Regions from separate parts of the Rhodococcoides sp. S146-33 genome, predicted to be linked through region 3. Evidence: predicted binding sites of a transcription regulator. Region 3 holds the regulator's gene; each other region holds the start of a gene.

Region 1 (5,321 bases), on a different contig from region 3:
AGCATCGTCTTGATCGTCGTCGGCGCAGTGATGGCACTGTTTTTCTGGGACCTGCGGGTGTTCTGGTTTCAGGGCGGCCCCCTCGGCTGTGTCCTGATGGTCCTTGCTGTGGTGGATGTATGGGACTCGCGGCGCGCCACCGGCAGGCGCGGAATTGTCCGCGAGTTACGCGACGACATTTTTGGACGCGAGGATTCGACCGACACACCGGACCGCGATGGTCGCCGATGAATCGGATCGCTGCGACGGTACTGAATTTTCGGTCCCCGCGTGATAAACAAGTCCGGGGGTCGACAGCTGTTTCGTAGCAGGCTTTGCGGTGATTGGTGGTGACCTGGTGGCGAGCAGTCTCGATGCGGGCTTCGTGGCTCACTCGCGTCGGCGTGGCCTGACCGCAGTCGGCACTGCAGTGATGGTTCTGTGCTTGGTGGCCGGTTGGGGCGTCCTCTACTTCATCTCTCTGGTGGGTGCGCTGTGGCGTTTCCGCGAGCCCAATGCTCCTGCTCCCGTACTCACGCTGTCGGATCAATGGACGGACCTTGCTGTGGGTCTGATTCAAGTGGCAGTAGGGACCGCGGCAATCGCTTCGGTGTACTTCGTTCGTCGTCGTACATTGCCGGCGGTATGGCCGATGCGTCGCGGTACTGCGCTCGAGGCGGCGATTACCTGGTGTGCCGCAATCGGTGCTGCGTCCGCCCTGCTGCTCATGCTGTCCCGGATGGATGTGCTCCGCTTCAGCTTCTCGGTACCGGCTTCGATCGAATCCGATTGGCTTGCAGTCGTTTCTGCGCTTGCGGTAGGTCTGCGCGAGGAGCCGATCCTGGTGGCATTGCCGGTGTTGCTGCTCGTGGGCAGGCTGCCGATCTGGGCCATCATGGCGTTGTCGGCCACGATGCGGGGCTTGCTCTACCTGTACTTCGGCGGTGGCGGTTTTCTGTGGGCAGTGTGCTGGGGTGCTGCGGCAGTGTGGGTCTTCTATCGCTACCGACGGCTGTGGGTGTTGATCGCAGTGCACGGTCTGGTGATGAACGTTCAGGTGTTCGATCGAGTGATTCCGTCCGACAACGCCGCAACGATCATGCAGTGGGTCAACATCCTGATCCTGTTCACCGCGTTGCTGTGGTGGCTCACCCCGAGGGCGCTGGAGGCGTTTCTGCCGAACACGGTGGCTGTTCGCTACGGCGATTCGACCGTCGAGACAACGCCGATGGTGGCCGAGGTCGTGCTCAATCCCGAGAAGCTCGACCCGGACACACCCAGAACCAACCCGCCAGTCAAGCCCTGACCATTCGGGCTTCGCGGCATTCCCAGTCCGAGTCGAATCTGGTGGTGCCATCCGTATCGAACCGATGCTTGCGATAGAACGCAATCGCGCGGTCGTTTCCTGCAGCGACCCAGAGATACGCAGAACCTGTTCGGTGACCGATTGCGTCGACCATTAGTTCGGTGGCGACGCCAGTGCCGTGATGACTGGGCAGAACATTCAGTGACCACAATTCCGTTGCGGCCGGGGGTTTTACGTCCCGCGGCGGGCCGCCGGTGGCGAAGCCCACGATGCGAGAACTGGCGACGTCCACAGCGCACCGGGTCCGGATCCCACGTGCAGACGCGTCGTCGAGACCGGCGATGATCTGCTACCACCGTTCGATTCGGTGTTCGGGCCTCATCGCATCGAGCTTGGCGTCGTTCATCATCCCCGCATACGTCGCCTTTCAGATGGCCACGTGTGCGGTGCCGAAATCATCCTCATCACCGGGCCGGACGTCACGAATCGAGTAGCTGACCACCGCTCCGTTACACCGATCCTGCCGTCGAAAGCGCGCGATATTTTCTTGTCGTACCCCTCTCGTAGTATCGAATACATGTTCGATACCGGGGGGTGGGGAGCGGCGGAAACGCCGTCGGTCGATGACTGCATCGCGGGATTTCTCGATGTCATTGCGCTGAGCCGTGTCAACGAGAACCTTGCCCGGGCAGGGACCCTACTCGCGTACTGCGACGTCCTCGAGATGCGTCTCGAGGCCGCCGAGGCCGCCGATGGCGATCCGGGTGAGACGGTCCGAGGTGCGCTGTGTGATTTGGCCGTGACGATGACCGGCACGCGTCGCGATGCATCGGTGGTGCACGACGTCGCGGAACGCCTACATCGAATGCCGTTGACCGCCTTGCGTTTCGTGACCGGAAGCTTCGACTGGTCGACGGTGGTCACCATCACGTCGGTGTTGCATCGGGCCAGTGACGAGACCATCTCGAAAATCGAATACGAGGTCTGCGCTGCAGGCGGCCGAATGCGCCCGCAAGCCTTGCGGAACCGAATCTGGCGGTTGTGGATGAAGGCAGATCCGGACGGCGCTGCGCAGGCTCGCGAGACCGCGAAATCCGAGGAAGTCGGAGTGCGGATCGACCGAACCGGTCCTGGCGGTATTTCGACGCTCATCGCGAAGATCACGGATCTGGAATCGGCCGAAGCCGATGCGCTCATTGTCGAGATCGTCGGTACGGTCTGCAAGGACGATCCGCGGTCGACGGGGATGCTGCGGGCCGCCGGACTGATGGCATTACTGCACGGTGAGCACTCGCTGGTCTGTCAGTGCGATCTCAATGACGATTGCCCGGTTGCCGGTGCCGCCGATGATCTCCCTCCTCGGCGCGGGCACCTCCTGCAGATCGTGGTGGCGGTGGAGACTCTGCTGGGGCTGTCCACGGAACCTGCGACCTTGGCGGACGGAACTCCCATCGATCCCGAGGTGGCGCGCATCGTCGCCGCCGACGCGAAGTGGCAGGCAATGCTGACCGAGTTGGTCGACATGCTGAAGCCCGAGCAAGACAAGCCCAAGCAAGGCAGGCACGAGCAGGACAGGCACGAGCCGCGCAGTCCAACGCGCAAGAACCCGAACGACAACAAATCGAACGACGGCGATCCGGACGACGACGCCCCGAACTACGACACCCGGGTCGACGGCAGCCCGAACGGCGACGATCCGGACGACAACAACAATCCTGACGACGCCGATCCGGACGGCGATGATCCTGACGACGCCGATCCGGACGGCGATGATCCTGACGACAACGGTCTTGACGACGAAGGTCCTGAAGATCCTGACGACGAGGGTCCCGATGATCCTGACGATAACGGTCCTGACGACAACGGTCCCCACGGCGATGGACCCGGCGGTTCTGACGACGATGGGCCTGGCAACGATGGACCCGGCAGTTCTGACGACTATGGGCCCGGCGGTCCCGGCGATGGAGGCGGTGGTTCCACCGGAGGCGACGACCCAGATGACGGTCGCGGTCCCGCGATGAAGGGCTCGAACCGTTGCGCTGACCCGATCAATCGGGACGATCCCGAAGACCCTGACGACCCGGCCGGTCAGTCTCCACCCGGCTTTTGTTTGCTGCGCACAGTGCTGGGTATCGGCCGGGTGCGCAGTGCCGCTCAGCTTCCGCCGGTGCGCGGCACATGTGCCCAAGATTGTCCGCCTGCCGATCAGATTCTGGGGGAGGAGTCTGTCCGGGATGGGCTTGTCGCACGTTGGCTCGGGTGGATTGCCGAACAGCCCGAGCGTGCGCGCGGCATTTTCCCCGACGGTCATGGCGGACAAGGTGTTCCGTCGCGAGCCGCGGTGACCTATCGGCCGAGCGCGCGCGTCGCTGCCTTCGTGCGGACGGCCTATCGCACGTGCACGTTCCCCCACTGCGACGTGCCGTCGGCCCGGTGCCAGATCGATCATCTGGTTCCGTTCGACAAAGACGATCCGAGGCGCGGCGGGTGGACGATCGTGACCAATCTTCAACCGGTGTGCGTCTTCCATCATCAGGCGAAGACCTCGAAAGCGTGGTCGGCGGTGATGCTCGCCGGAGGGGCCATTCTGTGGTCGAACTCTGTGGGTCTACGCGCGGTCACGTTGCCGGAGTTCTCGACCACGTGCTCTCCCCGACGCCGCCGTCGCCGAAAGAAATCGGCCGACAATGCGCCGTCCCCGCTCGAACCCACCAGATGGGAGCTCGAGTTCAGCGGCTCTGTACCGCCGACACTCGCGGACTTTCGTTCTGCGTCTTCGGACACTGAGAGGAAAGAACTGGCAGAGATGAGACGTGCGTACCGCGAGCACTGTCGCGTCGTGCACGCGCGCATCCGGCTCGATCGGAGCAGATACGATCCTGCGCCCTTCTGAAAAATAGACCGTCCAGAGTGTGGTCAGAACCGCACACCTGCTACCTTGAACGCCGTTCAAGTCTCTGGGGCAGGTGACCGCCCCACTCCTCGAGGAGCCACCCGTGTCAGATGTCGACAGCAGTACCCGCCCGCCGAGCCGTAAGGTCAGCCGAATGAACGTCTCCGCCCGGGATATGGCGCAGATCGCGGTGTTCGCAGCGCTCATCGCTGCTCTCGGCCTGCCGGGATCGATCACGGTCGGCTTCTCCGGCGTCCCCATCACCCTGCAGACCCTCGGCATCATCCTGTCCGGAGCGATCCTCGGTGCCAGGAAAGGCACTGCTGCGGTCCTGGTATTTCTCGCGCTGACCATGATCGGCCTCCCCCTGCTGGCAGGTGGACGTACCGGTCTGTCGGCGATGGCCGGGCCCACCGTCGGTTACCTCATCGGTTGGATCCCGGCGGCGCTGCTGATCGGCTGGCTCACGGCCCGCATCCTGCCGAAGTACTCGATCGCGCTCGGTCTGGCGATCAACGCCGTCGGCGGCATAGTGGTCGTCTACGTCTTCGGGATCATCGGTCTGATCCTGCGCACCGACGTCGGCGTCCTGGCCGCAATCACGTCCAACGGCCCGTTCCTGCCCGGTGACATCGCCAAGGTCGTCGTCGCGACCGTCGTCGCCAAGAGCGTGCACCGCGCATACCCGGGCCTGATCAAGGCGTGACTCTCGAGCTGGGAGGTCGAGGCGCGGTGCCTGCCATAGTGTGGCGTGGTCGCACCTTCACCTACGCCGACCTCGACGCAGCCGTCGAGCAATGGCCACACCTCCCAGCACGAGACGCCCACCCGCACGACGCCTCAGCGCTCGAGCTACCCGAGGCGCTGATCTGCGTTTTCGCGGCTGCGCGGCAGGGACGTGCGGTGCGCGTCGAAGATCCGGCTACCAGGCCAGACCGCACCGAACACCCGAATCCCGACGCTTTTCTACTGGTCGCGACGTCCGGCTCCACCGGACGCCCCAAGCCGCTCGCCCGCACCGCCGCGTCGTGGGTCGACAGCTTTCCCGAGTTCACCGACATCTCCGGTATCCGACCGACTGACACAGTGCTGATCACCGGACCACTGCACGCGACGATGCACTTGTTCGCCGCGGTGCATGCA
Region 2 (5,321 bases), 520 kb from region 3:
GGGCCGCATCCGGCTGTCCACGAACACCGAACCCATCATGGTCGAGTGGCGAAATGTACTGTGCTGCAAATTTGTCCGAGTGAAGGTGCACGAGCGAAAAGCAGAATTCGTGTGGATCGATTCGGTCAGGTCGGTGCCGGTGAAATCGCATTCGGTGAACACGACCGAGTCGGTTCGAACTCCGCTCATGTCGGCATCACGAAAGGTGCACCGGACGAACTGCCTGCCGTTCCACTCCTGCCCGTCCAGTCGAGAGTCGGAAAAATCTTCACCGATGATCTGCTCGTCGTCCACCTGCCCCATACTCCCTCGGTTCGTGGTGGCAGAGTGAACCGGGTGTTTCGACTGATGTTCTTCGAGCCCCGAATCCCCCAGAACACCGGCAACGCAATTCGCCTGGTCGCCGGCACCGGATGCGAACTGCACCTGGTGGGTCCGCTCGGTTTCGACATGTCCGAGCCGAAGCTCAAACGTGCCGGCTTGGACTACCACGATCTGGCGTCCGTCACCGTGCACCGAGACTTGCCGTCGGCCTGGTCGGCTCTGGCACCGACGCGAGTGTTCGCCTACACCGCCCACGCCACACGCTCCTACTCCGACGTCGCGTACGAGCCCGGCGATGTTCTCCTCTTCGGTCCGGAACCCACAGGACTCCCCGACGAGGTTCTCGACGACCCACACGTGAGCGACCGCCTTCGCATACCGATGATTCCCGGCCGTCGATCACTCAACCTCGCCAACGCAGCGGCGGTGACGATGTACGAGGCATGGCGGCAACACGGGTACGAGGGCAGCGTCTGACGGGGTTGCGTTCGAGTGCGCTCGAAGCCCTAGCGTGCGTTTCATGACATCTGCAGCACAACGGACCGATTCACCACGTACCTGGCTTCGGCCGGGCCGCCCCGTTCTGTTACGCGAAATCAATTGTGAGCGTCGACAAATGGCCGGACACTTCTGCTGTGACACCGAACCGCGACGGCTCCCCTCAGAGCTCGATATCGTCGATCCTGCCTCTATGGGATCGGCGGTGTTCGACGTGCCCGCGCCCAGTGCCGGTCGACAGCTGTCGGTAACGATTTCCTGGCGATGGACGGGCGTCGGTGCACACGCCCGGGCAGCGCTCCAAGCCCAGCCCGACACGACGGACAGGACTGATCCGAATATCTAAATAGCAAGTAAGAGAATTGGATTCGACTTATTCACCGCTGGCCGGAACACTGCCTTCGGCGCTCGATCGGCGGTGCAAACAGCTTTGGCCAGGGTCCGGAAACCTCACTTCCGCGACGATTCATTCCCGGATGCCAGCGGCACCGTTATACAAACCTCGGCAGCATGCTGCCGTGAAGGACTCGAGCGGGGTACGGTGTGCCGCATCGACCCGTTTCGTTCGTGAAGGAGCTTTCTGTTGTTCTCTGTTTCCCAGCCCCGCCGTTCTTCTTCCTACTCCTCCACCACGCGATCGTCGAGTCGGTTCGGTAACCGAATTGCCCGTACCGCAGCAATATTCGCTCTCGGTTCAGGAATGACCGCCGCAGCGCTGATGGGCACCGCCACCGCGTCGGCCGCCCCAGTCAACTGCGTGTCTCCGCCCTCGGCCAACGACATCCAGGTCGACGGCACCGCGAGTTGCGGTGCCACTTCGGAGGGCACCGGCCGGGCCACCGCCGGTGCCGCTGACAGCGGTACCGCGGTCAGCGTCAACGACGGTCCCGGATCGACGGCCACATTTGCCAACGGATTCGGCGTCGCACTCGGAGCGAGCAAGAACGCGGGTACGGCCTACGCCTTCGCACTGGGTGGAGGCATCGCACACTCGTGGGCCGACGCCGGCCAGACCACTCTCGCCGTCGCCGGGTGGGGCTCCGGTGCCACCTCCGAGGGCCGGGGTGTCGATTGCGTCGGACCGCTCTCTCTGGCGCTGAATCTTTCCAGCGGTCAGTTCTGCGTCCTCGGTAGCTGATCTTCGGGGACTCGATCCCCGGTCGTCGAACGGAGCCGGTTACCCGAAGCCAAGGCTTGAGGTGATCGGCTCCGCCGACGCGTGCTGACAACACAGTCGCAGCGAACTCAGAGACTGTGGAAGACGCACCGTGTGCGGTATGAGCGGCCACCGCGTCGAGGTTTCGACGTTCCAGCAGAGTGACGACGATCGTGCCCTCGATCATGTTCCTCGAGTCGGCAATGCGTCCTCGAAGTGGCGAATTAAGTCGAGTAGGGCCCATTTCTCTGCACGCTTATGGGCGGCAATGGGCTCGCACCCGACCGGGACCACCTTTCGACCGTGGAAATGCACCCCCGCCGATCGACGATGGTCGTGGTCGATCTCTGGGAACTGCGATGAAACCCGCGCCTCCTGCGGAGACTTCCCGATGGGCCTCTCGACTCCCTCGAACTCGGGCGACGTACGGACAACATCTCGCCAGCACCAGCGTTGCAGCCGCCAGGTTTCGCCGTAAGTCGTCGACGCTCGAGTACTTCTCGAAGAAGCCGAGAGCTCCGACCGCCTCACCGAACTCGGCGACGGGTTGGGTCCGGCATTGGAAGCGGCGTAGCACAGGTCAACGGTGGAACGAGCGAGGCGACACCGTCGGTCATCCCCCTGAACAGGGCGAATCAACTCCTCGTTGGCTTTATCCGTTTCTGTCGGTGCCCCGGGTTACTGTTCATCTTGTTCGAACATGCGTTCTTGTTTCGGGTCACCGGGGGGTGAATGGGGATGGCTGTACCGATCGTGTCGTTGGAGGCGTTGACCGCCGCTGCGCAGGCAGAAAACCAGCATGCGTTCCGCAAGATCGCCGCCTGCTACGACGTTCATCGGACCTGGATCACCCACGATTCCAAGTTCAAGCATTACAGCCGGTACGGGCGCACCGAGATGGCGGCCGCGTTGGGCTGCTCGGCGACGGTCGCCGAATCGTACATCTCCGTCGGTGTTGCCCTGCACACGCGACTACCCCTGGTACGGACAGCATTCGAGGCCGGGGAGATCGATCTTCCGCGAGTGCGGACGGTGTGCCGGATCCTCGACAACCTCTCCGACGAGATCGTGCGCATGGTCGAGGACGAGATCGTCGAATCCGCCCGCCGCAATTCGCCCGGTCCACTCGAGACGGAAATCTGGGACATCTTGCTGCGAGTCGCCCCGGAGGAAGCGGCAGCACTACGCGAGTTCGCGAAACGATTCAGGCACATCTCCTACAACCCGGCCGGTGAGTTGGCGCGGATCCGAGCGGAATTGACTGCACCCGAGGCCGCGGCGGCGTGGCAGCTGCTCGAGGAGATGGCCGACACGCTCTGTCCGAAAGATCCTCGCGGCAAGCAGGACCGGTTGTGTGATGCGTTCATGGCGAGGATGCACGGCGAACCCCGACTGGCATGCCTGTGCCAACGCGAGGACTGCCCGAGAAAAGATGCAGCGTTGCCGGATCGTCGGGTGCCGTTGACGATGGTCACCGTCGACATCGCCACCCTCATCGGGTTGCTTGCGAACCCTGCGTATCTGGCCGGTCACGGTTCGATCGACCCGGATCTCGCACGAGAGTTGGCGCGTAACAGTCAATGGCAGGTCCTGCTCACCGAGGCGGTCACTCTCGCGGAGAAGCTCGGCCTGGCGGTGCAGAACCCGGAGACCGGGGAATGGGAACGACGCAGCGGCGGCGAGAAAGCAGGGACGGCAACGGGATCCGATGCGGGATCCGCTGCGGGAACGGTGACGGATGAGGACACAGACACGCACGCAGACACCGACGTGAACGCAGACGCAGACTCGGCAGATGCTGCTGATGATGTGGAAGGCGGGTCGGCGACGGATTCGGAGGCGAAGGCTGGTCCCTCGACCTCACCGACTTCGGCCAGTGCACCCGCATCTGAACGTGCGCCGGAAAACACTCCGGCACCAGAGACGCCGGCAGACGAGATGGGCGAGACTGGCGGGCCTGAGGAGAACGAGAAGACCGGCGAGGTCGACGAGACTGCCGGGTCCGAGGAGGACGACGAGTCCACACCCGTACCTGCGACCGATCCGTCGGCAATTCCCGAAACTGATGCCGCCGAGCCTGTCCGGAAGAACGCAGCGACACGTGCAGGGACACCGGTGACCGACCCGCAGGCGGACGCACCGTCGGCCACCGACCCCGAGGCAGCTGTTCCCTCGGAAACCGCGCCGGCTTCAGGATTGTCTCCGGAACAGGCATCGCCGGCACCTGATATCGCATCGAGCTGTGCGCAATCACGTTCGTCTGCAACACCATCCGGCCCCGCAGCCTCCGGCCAGACACCAGCTGAGGGCCTGGCACCAGAAACAGGCCCGGCACCACCAACAGGCCCGGCATCAGGAACAGACCCGGCACCCGCAGCCGCAGCCGCCAGCGACGACCGGCACCCGCATCGCCTGGAATCTCTGGCCTCCGCTGCAGCGCTGTTCTGTACCCACACACCCGTCGGCAAGGGCACACGGCACAGCTCTGCCCTCGACATGCCCATCGCAGGCCCGCGCGACGACAGGACGATCCACGCAGTAGGCCACACGCCCGCAGCCCGCACACCCTCAGGTATTTACCTCGGCAACGCCTCCCTCGCCGCTGCTCTCGAAGCAGCGATCGCGGCCGACCCCACCCTCGGCACGTCCGTCGCACGGGATCCACTGACCGACCGGGCCCTGATCTACCGACCCGATGCCCTGACCACCGCCGCCGTTCGGCTCCGCGACCGCCACTGCCGCTTCCCCGGCTGCCAGCGTCCAGCAGACCGCTGCCAACTCGATCACTTGATCCCGTTCGATCACGCCGACCCACTGGGCGGCGGCTGGACGACGGTCAACAACCTGCAATGTCTCTGCGAGTTCCACCACACCGTCAAAACCGCCGGCTACTGGAGCGCCGTCATGCTCCCGGGCGGCGCGATCCTCTGGACCTCCACCTCGAAGACCACCCGAATCACACTGCCCGCCAACGGCACAGCCGTCCCCATCCTCGACAACGACCTGCGCCCACACATCCCCACCAAACCCAGACGATCCGGCATCATCGCCTACCCCCAGCAACCGGACAACCACGAGCAGGAAGCAGAACCAACAGCCGAAGACACCGAAGCCCCGCCATTCTGATCAGTGACCCTCTGGAACGGCATCAGATCCAGCTTCCGGTGCTCGGCAGTATCGGTAGCGGAGGGAAGGGCCGAACACGAACGAATGTCGACCTTGGCCGCACACCGGGTGGATCTGCGCGGCCTGCGAAATCGTCATCATCCGTCGACCTGCATACTCGAGAGATGAGCTACTCACGTGCAACCGCTCGCCCGAGGGCGCTGTCGTTGCACGGCCG
Region 3 (5,321 bases):
CTGGACGCCGCGATGCCGCCGGTGGTGACCGGCGCAGTGGTCGTGTTGATCGGACTCAATCTGGCCCCGGCCGCAACGACGTCGTTCGAGGCGCAGCCCTTGATCGCTGCCGTGACGCTGGTTGCCATTCTGCTGGCCACAGCCGTGGGACCCGGACTGCTGGGCCGGCTCGGGATTCTGCTCGGCGTCGTGGTCGGCTGGGTCTTCGCGGCCGTCACCGGGGGAATTTCGCAACTACGCCTGGATGCCTTGAGCGCCGCGAGCTGGATCGGCTTGCCCGAGTTTCGTGGACCGTCGTTCGAGCTGTCGGTGATCCTGGTGGCGTTGCCCGTAGTCATCGTCCTCGTGGCCGAGAACGTCGGACACGTCAAAGCAGTCGCGGCGATGACCGGCAAGAACCTCGACGACGTCGCCGGTGACGCGCTGATTGCCGACGGGTTGGCGACCACCCTGGCCGGTGCTGCCGGCGGCTCGGGTACCACCACGTACGCGGAGAACATCGGGGTCATGGCCGCCACCCGCGTCTACTCCACGGCCGCGTACTGGGTCGCGGCCTTCACCGCGATAGTGCTCGCGTTCTCGCCCAAGTTCGGTGCCCTCATCTTCACCGTTCCCGACGGGGTCATCGGCGGGGCAACACTGGTTCTGTACGGACTCATCGGGCTGCTGGGCGTTCGCATCTGGACCGACGCCAAGGTGGACTTCGCCGATCCGGTCAACCTGATCGTCGTTGCCGCGGCACTGGTCGCGGGTATCGGCGACCTCACGCTGTCGGTCGGTTCGGTCGAACTCGGCGGAATCGCGTGGGGTTCGCTCGGCATTCTGGTCGGTTATCCGATCGTTTCGGCGCTCGCGAAAAGTACCGCGTCTCGGCGGACGTAGCGGGGGCGGTCACGGATCGCGCACGTTTTGGTCATCGACCCCCGGTGCACCGCGAAAGTAGTCTTGAACGGTGACGTCAGTCGCACCGACGACCGCGCTGTGACACCCCTTTCTCGCGGTCGACGACGGTGCGCACCGAACAAGGAGATCTGCGTGGAACGCACACTTTTCGAGCCCGAGCACGAACTGTTCCGGGAGTCGTACCGGAAGTTTCTCGAACAGCACGTAGCCCCCAATCACGCGAAGTGGGAAGAGCAGAACATCGTCGACCGCGGCGTCTGGGTCGAGGCCGGCAAGCAGGGCTTCCTCGGAACGGCCGCACCGGAGGAGTTCGGTGGCGGTGGCGTCAAGGACTTCCGCTACAACGCAATCGTCACCGAGGAAACCACCCGCGGCGGCTACAGCGGCATCGGCTTCACCCTGCACAACGACGTCGTCGCGCCGTACTTCATCGAGTTGGCGAACGACGAACAGAAGCAGCGCTGGCTCCCCGGATTCTGCTCGGGTGAGCTGATCACCGCGATTGCCATGACCGAGCCGGGCACCGGAAGCGACCTGCAGGGCATCAAGACCAAGGCCGTTCGCGACGGCGACGACTGGGTACTGAACGGATCGAAAACGTTCATTACTAACGGAATCAACGCCGATCTGATCATCGTCGTGGCGTGCACCGACCCCGAGAAGGGTGCCCAGGGCTTCAGCCTGCTGGTCGTGGAGCGCGACATGCCAGGTTTCGAGCGCGGCCGCAATCTCGACAAGATCGGGATGAAGGCCCAGGACACCGCCGAACTCAGCTTCACGGACGTTCGCGTGCCCGCAGCCAATCTGCTCGGTGAAGAAGGCATGGGCTTCATCTACCTCATGCAGAATCTTCCGCAGGAACGGCTCTCGATCGCTGTTGTCGCCGCCGCGGCCATGGAATCGGCCCTGGACATGACCATCCAGTACTGCCGAGATCGCAAGGCCTTCGGTAAGTCGATCGGCAAGTTCCAGAACACCCGCTTCGTGTTGGCGGAGTTGGCCACCGAAACCACCGCCACCCGCATCATGGTCGACAAGTTCATCGAACTGCTCAACGATGGCAAGTTGACCGTGCAGGAAGCCGCCATGGCGAAATGGTGGACCACCGAGAACCAGGTCAAGCTGATCGACCGGTGCCTGCAGTTGCACGGCGGCTACGGCTACATGAAGGAATATCCGATCGCCAAGGCCTACATGGATTCTCGGGTGCAGACCATCTACGGTGGCACGACCGAAATCATGAAAGAGATCATCGGCCGCGGATTGAATCTATGATCCGCTGATCCGAAAAGCACGAGGGCCGCAGCACACTGTGCTGCGGCCCTTCGCGTTTCGGTGCTGTTCTCTACAGCTTGCGCATCACGGTGACGACCTTGCCGAGGATGGCAGCGTTGTTTCCCGGAATCGGCTCGAACAGCGGGTTGTGCGGCAGCAGCCACACCTCGCCCTTCGACCGCTTGAACGTCTTGACGGTCGCTTCACCGTCGATCATCGCCGCCACGATGTCTCCGTTGTCTGCCACGGATTGCTGACGAACCACCACCCAGTCGCCGTCACAGATGGCTGCATCGATCATCGACTCGCCCACGACCTTGAGCAGGAACAGCGAACCCTGACCGACCAGCTCGCGGGGGAGCGGAAACACGTCCTCGACGGCTTCCTCGGCCAGGATCGGTCCACCGGCGGCAATTCGTCCCAGAACCGGCACGAACGTCGGCGTCGGCAAGCGATCCTGTTCCTCGGACGATCCGTCGACCGCGGCAGCAGCCTGATCGGCCTGTACCTCGTCGAGTCCGCGGACGTCGACCGCGCGAGGGCGGTTGGCGTCGCGCCGCAGGAATCCTTTTCGCTCCAGAGTGCGCAACTGATGGGCAACGGACGACGTCGACGTCAGGCCGACGGCATCACCGATCTCACGAATGCTGGGCGGGTAGCCGCGCTCGGTCACCGAAGCTCGGATGACCTCGAGCACCTTTCGCTGTCGCTCCGTCAGGCCGGCGCTGATGTCGGTGCCGACTTCCATGGCCTTGGGCGTCGGTTCCGCGGCAGGCTTCCCTGCGGCGGCCTTCGTAGGCACGGACGTGGTCGCCTTGGAACCGGTCGTCTTGGAACCCGTGGTCGACCTCGTCGAGGTCTGGTCCTTCATGCTGTCGGCCTCCTGCTGGTGTCCTGGATCCGGTCTGCGTGGTTCGGTCTGCGCGGACTGGAGTTGATGGTGTCGACTCGTGTGGCGTGTGGTTTCTGACACGAATCTAGCGTGTATCAGCTGTTGAATCAAACATCTGTTCGACTCGTGTCGCGTTTTCTGCAGACTTTGTCGGAGGCTCGTGATAGAACTTCGAACAAGCGTCCATCGAACGCCTGATCGAACAATCGATCCAACGAGCGAAGACGAGGTTCCGATGACCATCATCACCGATCGCCCCACCACCGCAGGTGTCCGTAGCCGGTCCACTGTCGTCGAACGTCGTCGCCGTGCTCGTCCTGCGTTGCGGAGCTCCATCGCGATGCGCGGTGCGTACACGACTCCGTGCCTGCCGGTTCTGGAGTCGTCCTGGACCGATGTCACCGACCGCGAGGCAGCCGATCGCGACTTCGACGAGACCTCGGCGCACTTCGCCGGTCAGCCGGTCCGGCTGCGATCGCTGGTGCTGTGGGTGCTCGCAGCCGTCGTCGTTGCCGGTGGCCTGATCGGCATCGCGAACCTACGAGCCGATGCGCCCGGCGCTGGGGTGCAGCCCGCAGGCGTCGTCGAGGTTCACGACGGTGCCGTGGTCGAGTACGCGCCCGGCAGATGACCACCGGCCCCATCGCACACGCCGATGACTGAGTATCCTCGACTGATTGCTCCGACACGCATGTTCGATGTCGGCGCATCGGCTACGACGGAGGCTCCTTCATGCATTGCCCGTTCTGCAGGCATCCCGACTCACGCGTGGTCGATTCGCGTGAGATGGACGAGGGGCAGGCAATTCGGCGTCGTCGCTCCTGCCCGGAATGCGGTCGGCGATTCACCACCGTCGAGGCCGCCGTGCTCGCAGTCGTGAAGCGGAGCGGAGTGACCGAACCGTTCAGCCGTGAAAAAGTCGTCAAAGGAGTGCGCAGGGCCTGCCAGGGCAGAGATGTCGACAACGACGCGCTGAATCTCTTGGCTCAGCAGGTGGAAGACGCCATTCGTGCCGCCGGCTCCGCCGAAATTCCCAGTAACGAGGTGGGGTTGGCCATTCTCGGTCCGCTACGCGACCTCGACGAGGTCGCGTATCTGCGATTTGCGTCCGTGTATCGCTCGTTCAGTTCGGCCGAGGATTTCGAGAAAGAAATCCACGAACTGCGCAAGCACCGCGAATCTGCGGACATCGACTGACGGTTCGACCTTCAGCGGGCCTCATCCGCGATTGCCTTCTCGATGCGTTTCTCCGAGACCGGATACGCAGTCCGAATTCCTTGCGCGAACAGCCCTACCCGCAATTCTTCGATCATCCAGAACAGCTCCTGCACGCCAGCGCTGTTCTTTCGGCCCTCCGGAAGCGAATCCAGCAGCCGCCCATACGAGGCGTAGACGCGGTCGAGTACGTCCATCGCGGCCGCATCACGGCCTGCGCTGCTCGGAAGTGTGGCCAACCTCTTGGTCGCCGCAGCGAGGTATCGCGGCAGGTCTGCCAGCCTGCGTGAACCGAATTCGGTGACGAACCCGCGAAAGATCAAGCCGTCGAGCTGTTCCCGAACATCGTCGGCGGGCTCACCCGAGGACACCTGTAGCTGCGCCGACAGCGCGAGAGCTGCCGTCAGCACGGGACGCACCAGGGCCAGCACCGCGGCGGTGCGCTGTGGCACCTCGGCATTGACCGATGCGCGAAGTTTCTCGAAAGCCTCCGGATCTCGGACCGGTCCACCGTGTGCGTCCATTGCTTCCTCGACCGCAAGGACTCGACACTCCTCGAGGAGCGCATCGACTCCGCCGTACGGATTCTGGCCGAGCGCAAGACGTTCCGCGGTCGGCAGGCCGGCCAGCAGAGCTTTGGTTCCTTTCGGTGCCGTCGACAACAGTAGGGCCCGAGTTCCGGAGCGCATGGCTGCTCGCTGCTGGGCGGGCGTGCTCAGGACTCGAACCGCAACGCCGGGTCCTTCCGGCACCAACGCCGGGTAGCCGGTGACCTTCTGTCCGCCCACATCACGGGTGACGGTCGACTCGAGTCGGCCCAGAGTGCCCGAGGTCCACGCGAGAGTAGGCGCGCGCTCGGCGTCGCCGACCGCACTCGCGACCTGACGACCGACTTCGCCGGACAGGCTGGTGCGCAGAACCGTCAAATCCTTGTTGCTACCCAACACCTTTCCGGCCGGGTCGACGGCTGCGAACGTCATCTTCAGGTGGTCGGGCAGACCCGCGGCGTCGAAGTCCTTCGCGGTGATGTGGCACT
Region 4 (5,321 bases), 400 kb from region 3:
CCCCGTCCACCAGTTCGGCCTTGACGGTGGCCAGACCGGTGTCCTGCCCCACCGGCTTCGCGCCTGCGCGGCACAGCTTGATCCCGTTGTACTTCGCCGGATTGTGACTGGCGGTGAACATCGCCCCCGGGCATTCGAGCAGGCCCGAGGCGAAGTACAGCTGATCGGTGGACGCCAGGCCGATGTGCACCACGTCGAGACCCTGGGCGGTGACACCATCGGCGAAGGCCCGGGACAGTGCGGGCGACGAATCACGCATGTCGTGGCCGATCACGACCGACTTTGCGGCCCCAGCCTCGTCGCGCACGAGACGTGCGAACGCGGCTCCGACGTCTCGCACGAACGCCTCGTCGATCTGCTCACCGACGACGCCACGGACGTCGTAGGCCTTGATGACGGCGTTGACGGACTCTGCGGTTCGGGCCACGAAGATTCTCCTGGTTATCGTTCTTGCGACGCCGCACACCGGCGTCGTCGAGCGTGTGACGGTGCGTCCGCACCAGTATCGGCAGAACGGCACCGACCGTTTCGGTTCTGCTGGAAAACCTTGCCAGACGCCAGTCGGACCGGCCAGTCGGACGTCGCTACACCACACCGGTGCGCGCGGTGGCTCAGGACGTGGGATCGGGAAGAACTCGAAGGTGGCCGCGCCTGCCGGTCCGGACGGCCGGGGCGGATCGACGTTCACCGTCGGACGGACGAGACGCGGACCGATCGATCTCACGGTCCTCGGAGCGGACGCGATCGCCGCGGCCGGCCTCACGCACCGCCTCGGCCAGTGCCGTCAGGTCGTCCTCGTCGGGTGTCGACGTCGAGTAGCCGCCCTCGTACCGTACGAGCTCCCAGCCCTTCGGCGCGGTGGTCGTCGACGCGTGTATCTCGCACAGATCCCACGAATGAGGCTCGTCCACGGTGGCCAGCGGCCCGACGACCGCGGTGGAATCGGAGTAGACATATGTGAGCGTTGCGACAGCAGAACGGTTGCAACCAGGCCTGCAGCAGCCACGCAGTGATCTCACGAGTGCAGACTATCCGGTAGGTGCAACCGACCGAACGACCGACACACCGGACGCGCGCGATAACCTCCCCCCATGCCTCGATTCCCCTCCGCGCGCAGGATCACCTCTCGGTCCGTGGCACGGCACGGCCGCGGCATCCGCGGACCGGTTATGCCCGAGGACATGCCGGCCAGACGTTCACGGGCGGAGAAGTTCGACCGACTGGTGCTCGACGCGTTCGCGCGAATCGATCATCGGTGGCACGACAAGCTCTCGAAGCTGGACATCGCCGTCGACGACGTGCCCAAGATCAGAGCGCTGGACCCGGAGTCCGTGACATGGCCACCCGAAGTCGTGGCCGAAGGTCCGGTGCCGCTGTCGCGGTTGGTGCCGGCCGGGATAGACAAGCGCGGAGAGACGACACGCGCCAGGGTGGTGTTGTTCCGGCGACCGCTCGAACGTCGCGCAAAACACCCCGAAGATTTGGAAGACCTGTTGTTCGAGGTTCTGGTGGAGCAAGTAGCAACGTATCTCGGGATCGATCCGGACGAGGTGGATCCGAACAGCGCCCCGGAATGACTACGGGCCGAGGACAACCGAATGACTGCGCAGGGCTCAGCCGATACCGCGCTTGAGTCGACGCCGTTCCCGCTCCGACAGCCCACCCCAGATTCCGAACCGCTCGTCGTTGGCGAGTGCGTACTCGAGGCATTCGTCCTTGACCTCGCAGCCGAGACAGATTCGCTTCGCCTCGCGGGTCGAGCCACCCTTCTCCGGGAAGAAGGCCTCTGGATCGGTTTGCGCGCACAGTGCGCGCTCCTGCCACTGATCCTCGATCTCCTCGAACATCTCGTCGAAACCTGCAACGAGACTGAGGAACGGCTTGGCCGGCGGAACCGACTCGGCAACGAACGGCATCAGGTCGGCATCGGATTCGACATCATTGTCGATATCGGTGTCGGTCTCGATGTGCGTCTCGATCGTTCGCGCCACGTACGCAGAACCCGCGTCGGACGTGACGCTCGAATCTGCCCCGTCGACGGACTCGGTCTGCGGCGCGTCGTCGACTGCGCTGAGGTGTGCAGTGGGTCCGCCCCGCTGATCACGTGTCACGTGCTCGTCATACATCGCTTCCGCCTCCTCACCTGTGGTAGCGCAGATACTTTCGGTCTTCGTGTGCTCGGATACCTTGCCCCGCGCAGGTATTCGGTCGAACTGGCGAGTCCGAGCGCACATGCGCTCGTCCAACTCTCGACCTCTACTCGACGTCCACGCGAGGACGAGCAGGAAGGGAACGAGTGTTCGAAACCAGGTTCGCTGCAATCGAACTCGTGCTGCGAACACTGAATGACATACCTGTGATTAGACACGCACAGGTGTGTCGCGGTCAAGCCGATCGCGCAAATCCAATACCATCCCATGCCCGAAATCGGCTGTCTCCCCGAATCGGAGCCCGTCCCGTGCGTGTCGCGTCTGTTATGGCACCTGCACACAGTCCGCTCGTCGGGCTCAGCACCGGGTGGGCGCTCGCCCGGCACTGCTGCAACCCCACTAGGCTCGTGCGTTGTGAAAGTTACTGTTCTGGTCGGTGGCGTCGGCGGCGCGCGGTTCCTTCAGGGTCTCAAATCCTTGTTCGGCGACAACCCCGAGCACGAGATAACTGCGGTGGTCAATGTAGGCGACGACGTGTGGATGCACGGCCTCCGCATCTGCCCGGATCTCGACACGTGCATGTACACCCTCGGTGCTGGAATCGACACCGAACGCGGATGGGGCCGTATCGCCGAGACCTGGAACGCTCGCGACGAGCTCGCGGCCTACGGTGCCGATCCCGACTGGTTCGGACTCGGAGACCGTGACATCGCCACCCACCTGATTCGCAGTCGCATGCTGCGCACCGGTTTTCCCTTGTCGGCCGTCACCGAAGCTCTGTGCAACCGGTGGCAACCGGGCGTCCGGTTGCTGCCCGTCACCGACGATCGGTCGGAGACCCACGTCGTCGTCACCGATCCCGACGACCCGAGCGGTGAACAGCAACGCGCAATTCACTTCCAGGAGTGGTGGGTTCGTTACCGAGCTCAGATTCCGACCCACAGTTTTGCCAACATCGGTGCCGAACAGGCAACTCCGGCACCAGGAGTGGTGGACGCAATCACCGAAGCCGACGCGGTCGTCCTGGCACCGTCCAATCCAGTGGTGAGTGTCGGCGCGATCCTTGCGGTGCCGGGTATTCGTGGGGCGCTCCGGACCACAGCGGCCAAGGTGGTCGGCCTCTCCCCCGTCGTCGACGGTAAGCCGTTACGCGGCATGGCCGACGAGTGTCTGTCCGTCATCGGTGTCGACACCACGGCAGAGGCGGTCGGCCGTCACTACGGAAGCCGAAGCGGGACAGGAATTCTCGATGCGTGGCTGGTACACACCACCGACTCCGCGGTTGTCGACGGCGTGGACGTGCAGTCGGTCCCGTTGCTGATGACCGACCCCGAGACCACCGCGGTGATGGCGCGTACCGCGCTGCTCGCGGCCGGACTCGACCTGTGATCGATCCGGGCGAGAGCGGTTCGATGTCTCCGGTACCGAGCGATCATGCACCGGGCGGTTCGATCGAAATGCTGCCGATCACCGGGCTCCCGGAATTCAGACCGGGTGACGACCTGGCGTCGGCAATCGCCGAGCGAGCGCCATGGTTGCGCGACGGCGACATCTTGATCGTCACCAGCAAGATCGTCTCCAAGGTCGAGGGTCGGTTGGTGCAGGCTCCGCGCGACGCGGACGAGCGAGACGCTGCCCGCAGGCTGCTGGTGGAGCAGGAAGCGGTGCGCATCGTCGCGCGCAAGGGCCGAACCCTCATCACCGAAAATCGGCTGGGCATCGTGCAGGCCGCGTCGGGCATCGACGGCTCCAACGTCGACGGCGGCGAACTGGCCTTGCTGCCCGAGGACCCCGATGCCAGTGCCGCAGCCCTGCGCGCGGCTCTCGGCGACCTACTGGGAGTGACGGTGGCCGTGGTGGTCACGGACACCATGGGGCGGGCGTGGCGAATCGGCCAGACCGACGCCGCCATCGGCGCTGCGGGCCTGCCGGTTCTGCACGCCTACGCCGGGGCCGAAGACGGTCAGGGCAACGAGCTCGTGGTGACCGAGGTTGCGATCGCAGACGAGCTCGCGGCCGCAGGCGATCTGGTGAAGGGCAAGCTGGGCGGTGTCCCGATCGCTGTCGTACGCGGCTTGGCACCGGTCGACGACGGTTCCACTGCGGCCGCTCTCCTGCGCGGCGGCGAAGACGACCTGTTCTGGCTCGGCACCGCCGAAGCGCTCGATCGCGGCCGCAAGGAGGCTCTGCTGCTGAGACGGTCGGTGCGCTCGTTCTCCTCGGACTCGGTCGATCCCGAACTCGTTCGCGCATCGGTCGCCGACGCCCTCACCGCCCCTGCCCCGCACCACACCCGACCGGTGAGATTCGTGTGGGTCAGAACCCCGGCGCTGCGGCGTCGGCTCCTCGAGACGATGCGCGAGCAGTGGCGCGCCGACCTGACCGCCGACGGCCTCGGCGAGGACCGGATCGCTGCGCGACTGAGCCGCGGCGACATTCTGTTCGACGCACCGGAAATCATCGTTCCGTTCTGTGTGCCCGACGGCGCGCATTCGTACCCCGACGAGAGGCGTCGAGCCGCGGAGGACACGATGTTCACCGTGGCGGTCGGTGCCGCCGTCCAGGGTCTGCTGGTCGCTCTGGCGGTCCGCGAACTGGGCAGCTGCTGGATCGGCTCGACCATTTTCGCCGCCGATACCGTGCGCGCCGAACTCGGACTGCGTGCAGATTGGAAAGCCATGGGAGCCATTGCAATAGGGCACCCCAGCGAGCCGTCGACGGTTCGAGATCCGGTGCTCCCCGGGTCGTCGTTGCTGGAGCTCTGACGTGTCAGCGTCGACGCCGCCTCATTCGACTCTGTGGAATTCGGTCCGAGCGTCACTCGACCGCTGGGCACCGTCGGATTCGAACGACGAATCGCTCCGCCACACCATGCTGGCGTTCCTGCACAGCAACCTCGATGCATGTCTGCGCGCCAACGAAGCCGGCCACTTCACGGCGTCCTCGCTGGTACTGAACGAATCGGGGACCCATGTGCTGCTGACCCTTCATCCGAAGGTCGGCCGGTGGATTCAGCTGGGCGGCCACTGCGAACCGACGGACCACACGGTGGTCGACGCCGCCCTGCGTGAGGCCACCGAGGAATCCGGGATCGACGACCTGGTCATCGATCCGGTACTGCTCTCGGCCCACACGCACCCGATCACGTGCTCGCTGGGTAAGGCCACCCGG

What was found. Region 3 encodes LexA, which represses DNA repair genes until DNA is damaged. Its sites were predicted from a motif close to CGAACANNTGTTCG; they were not measured.
Region 1: a site for LexA is predicted at 1,646-1,659, ahead of AC5WEY_RS20070 (HNH endonuclease signature motif containing protein). Genes of this name have one in related genera too.
Region 2: a site for LexA is predicted at 2,674-2,687, ahead of AC5WEY_RS11210 (DUF222 domain-containing protein). Genes of this name have one in related genera too.
Region 4: a site for LexA is predicted at 2,290-2,303, ahead of cofD (2-phospho-L-lactate transferase). Genes of this name have one in related genera too.

The regions. Positions count from the first base shown of each region.
Region 1 is NZ_JCAJWY010000005.1:87,836-93,156, forward strand. Features, by position in the region: gene AC5WEY_RS20055 (hypothetical protein) at 1-231, shown strand, start outside; gene AC5WEY_RS20060 (CPBP family intramembrane glutamic endopeptidase) at 338-1,285, shown strand; gene AC5WEY_RS20065 (GNAT family N-acetyltransferase) at 1,275-1,577, opposite strand; gene AC5WEY_RS20070 (HNH endonuclease signature motif containing protein) at 1,863-4,178, shown strand; gene AC5WEY_RS20075 (biotin transporter BioY) at 4,333-4,884, shown strand; gene AC5WEY_RS20080 (AMP-binding protein) at 4,881-5,321, shown strand, end outside.
Region 2 is NZ_JCAJWY010000002.1:581,682-587,002, reverse strand. Features, by position in the region: gene AC5WEY_RS11225 (pentapeptide repeat-containing protein) at 1-303, opposite strand, end outside; gene AC5WEY_RS11220 (tRNA (cytidine(34)-2'-O)-methyltransferase) at 337-801, shown strand; gene AC5WEY_RS11215 (DUF6764 family protein) at 1,406-1,960, shown strand; gene AC5WEY_RS11210 (DUF222 domain-containing protein) at 2,717-5,104, shown strand; gene AC5WEY_RS11205 (HAMP domain-containing protein) at 5,269-5,321, shown strand, end outside.
Region 3 is NZ_JCAJWY010000002.1:1,099,433-1,104,753, forward strand. Features, by position in the region: gene AC5WEY_RS13700 (uracil-xanthine permease family protein) at 1-882, shown strand, start outside; gene AC5WEY_RS13705 (acyl-CoA dehydrogenase family protein) at 1,036-2,178, shown strand; gene lexA (transcriptional repressor LexA) at 2,249-2,926, opposite strand; gene AC5WEY_RS13715 (hypothetical protein) at 3,306-3,701, shown strand; gene nrdR (transcriptional regulator NrdR) at 3,803-4,267, shown strand; gene hrpA (ATP-dependent RNA helicase HrpA) at 4,279-5,321, opposite strand, start outside.
Region 4 is NZ_JCAJWY010000002.1:701,465-706,785, reverse strand. Features, by position in the region: gene AC5WEY_RS11805 (phosphomannomutase/phosphoglucomutase) at 1-427, opposite strand, end outside; gene AC5WEY_RS11800 (DUF3499 domain-containing protein) at 612-1,019, opposite strand; gene AC5WEY_RS11795 (metallopeptidase family protein) at 1,092-1,577, shown strand; gene AC5WEY_RS11790 (WhiB family transcriptional regulator) at 1,614-1,847, opposite strand; gene cofD (2-phospho-L-lactate transferase) at 2,565-3,539, shown strand; gene AC5WEY_RS11780 (coenzyme F420-0:L-glutamate ligase) at 3,563-4,915, shown strand; gene AC5WEY_RS11775 (NUDIX hydrolase) at 5,022-5,321, shown strand, end outside.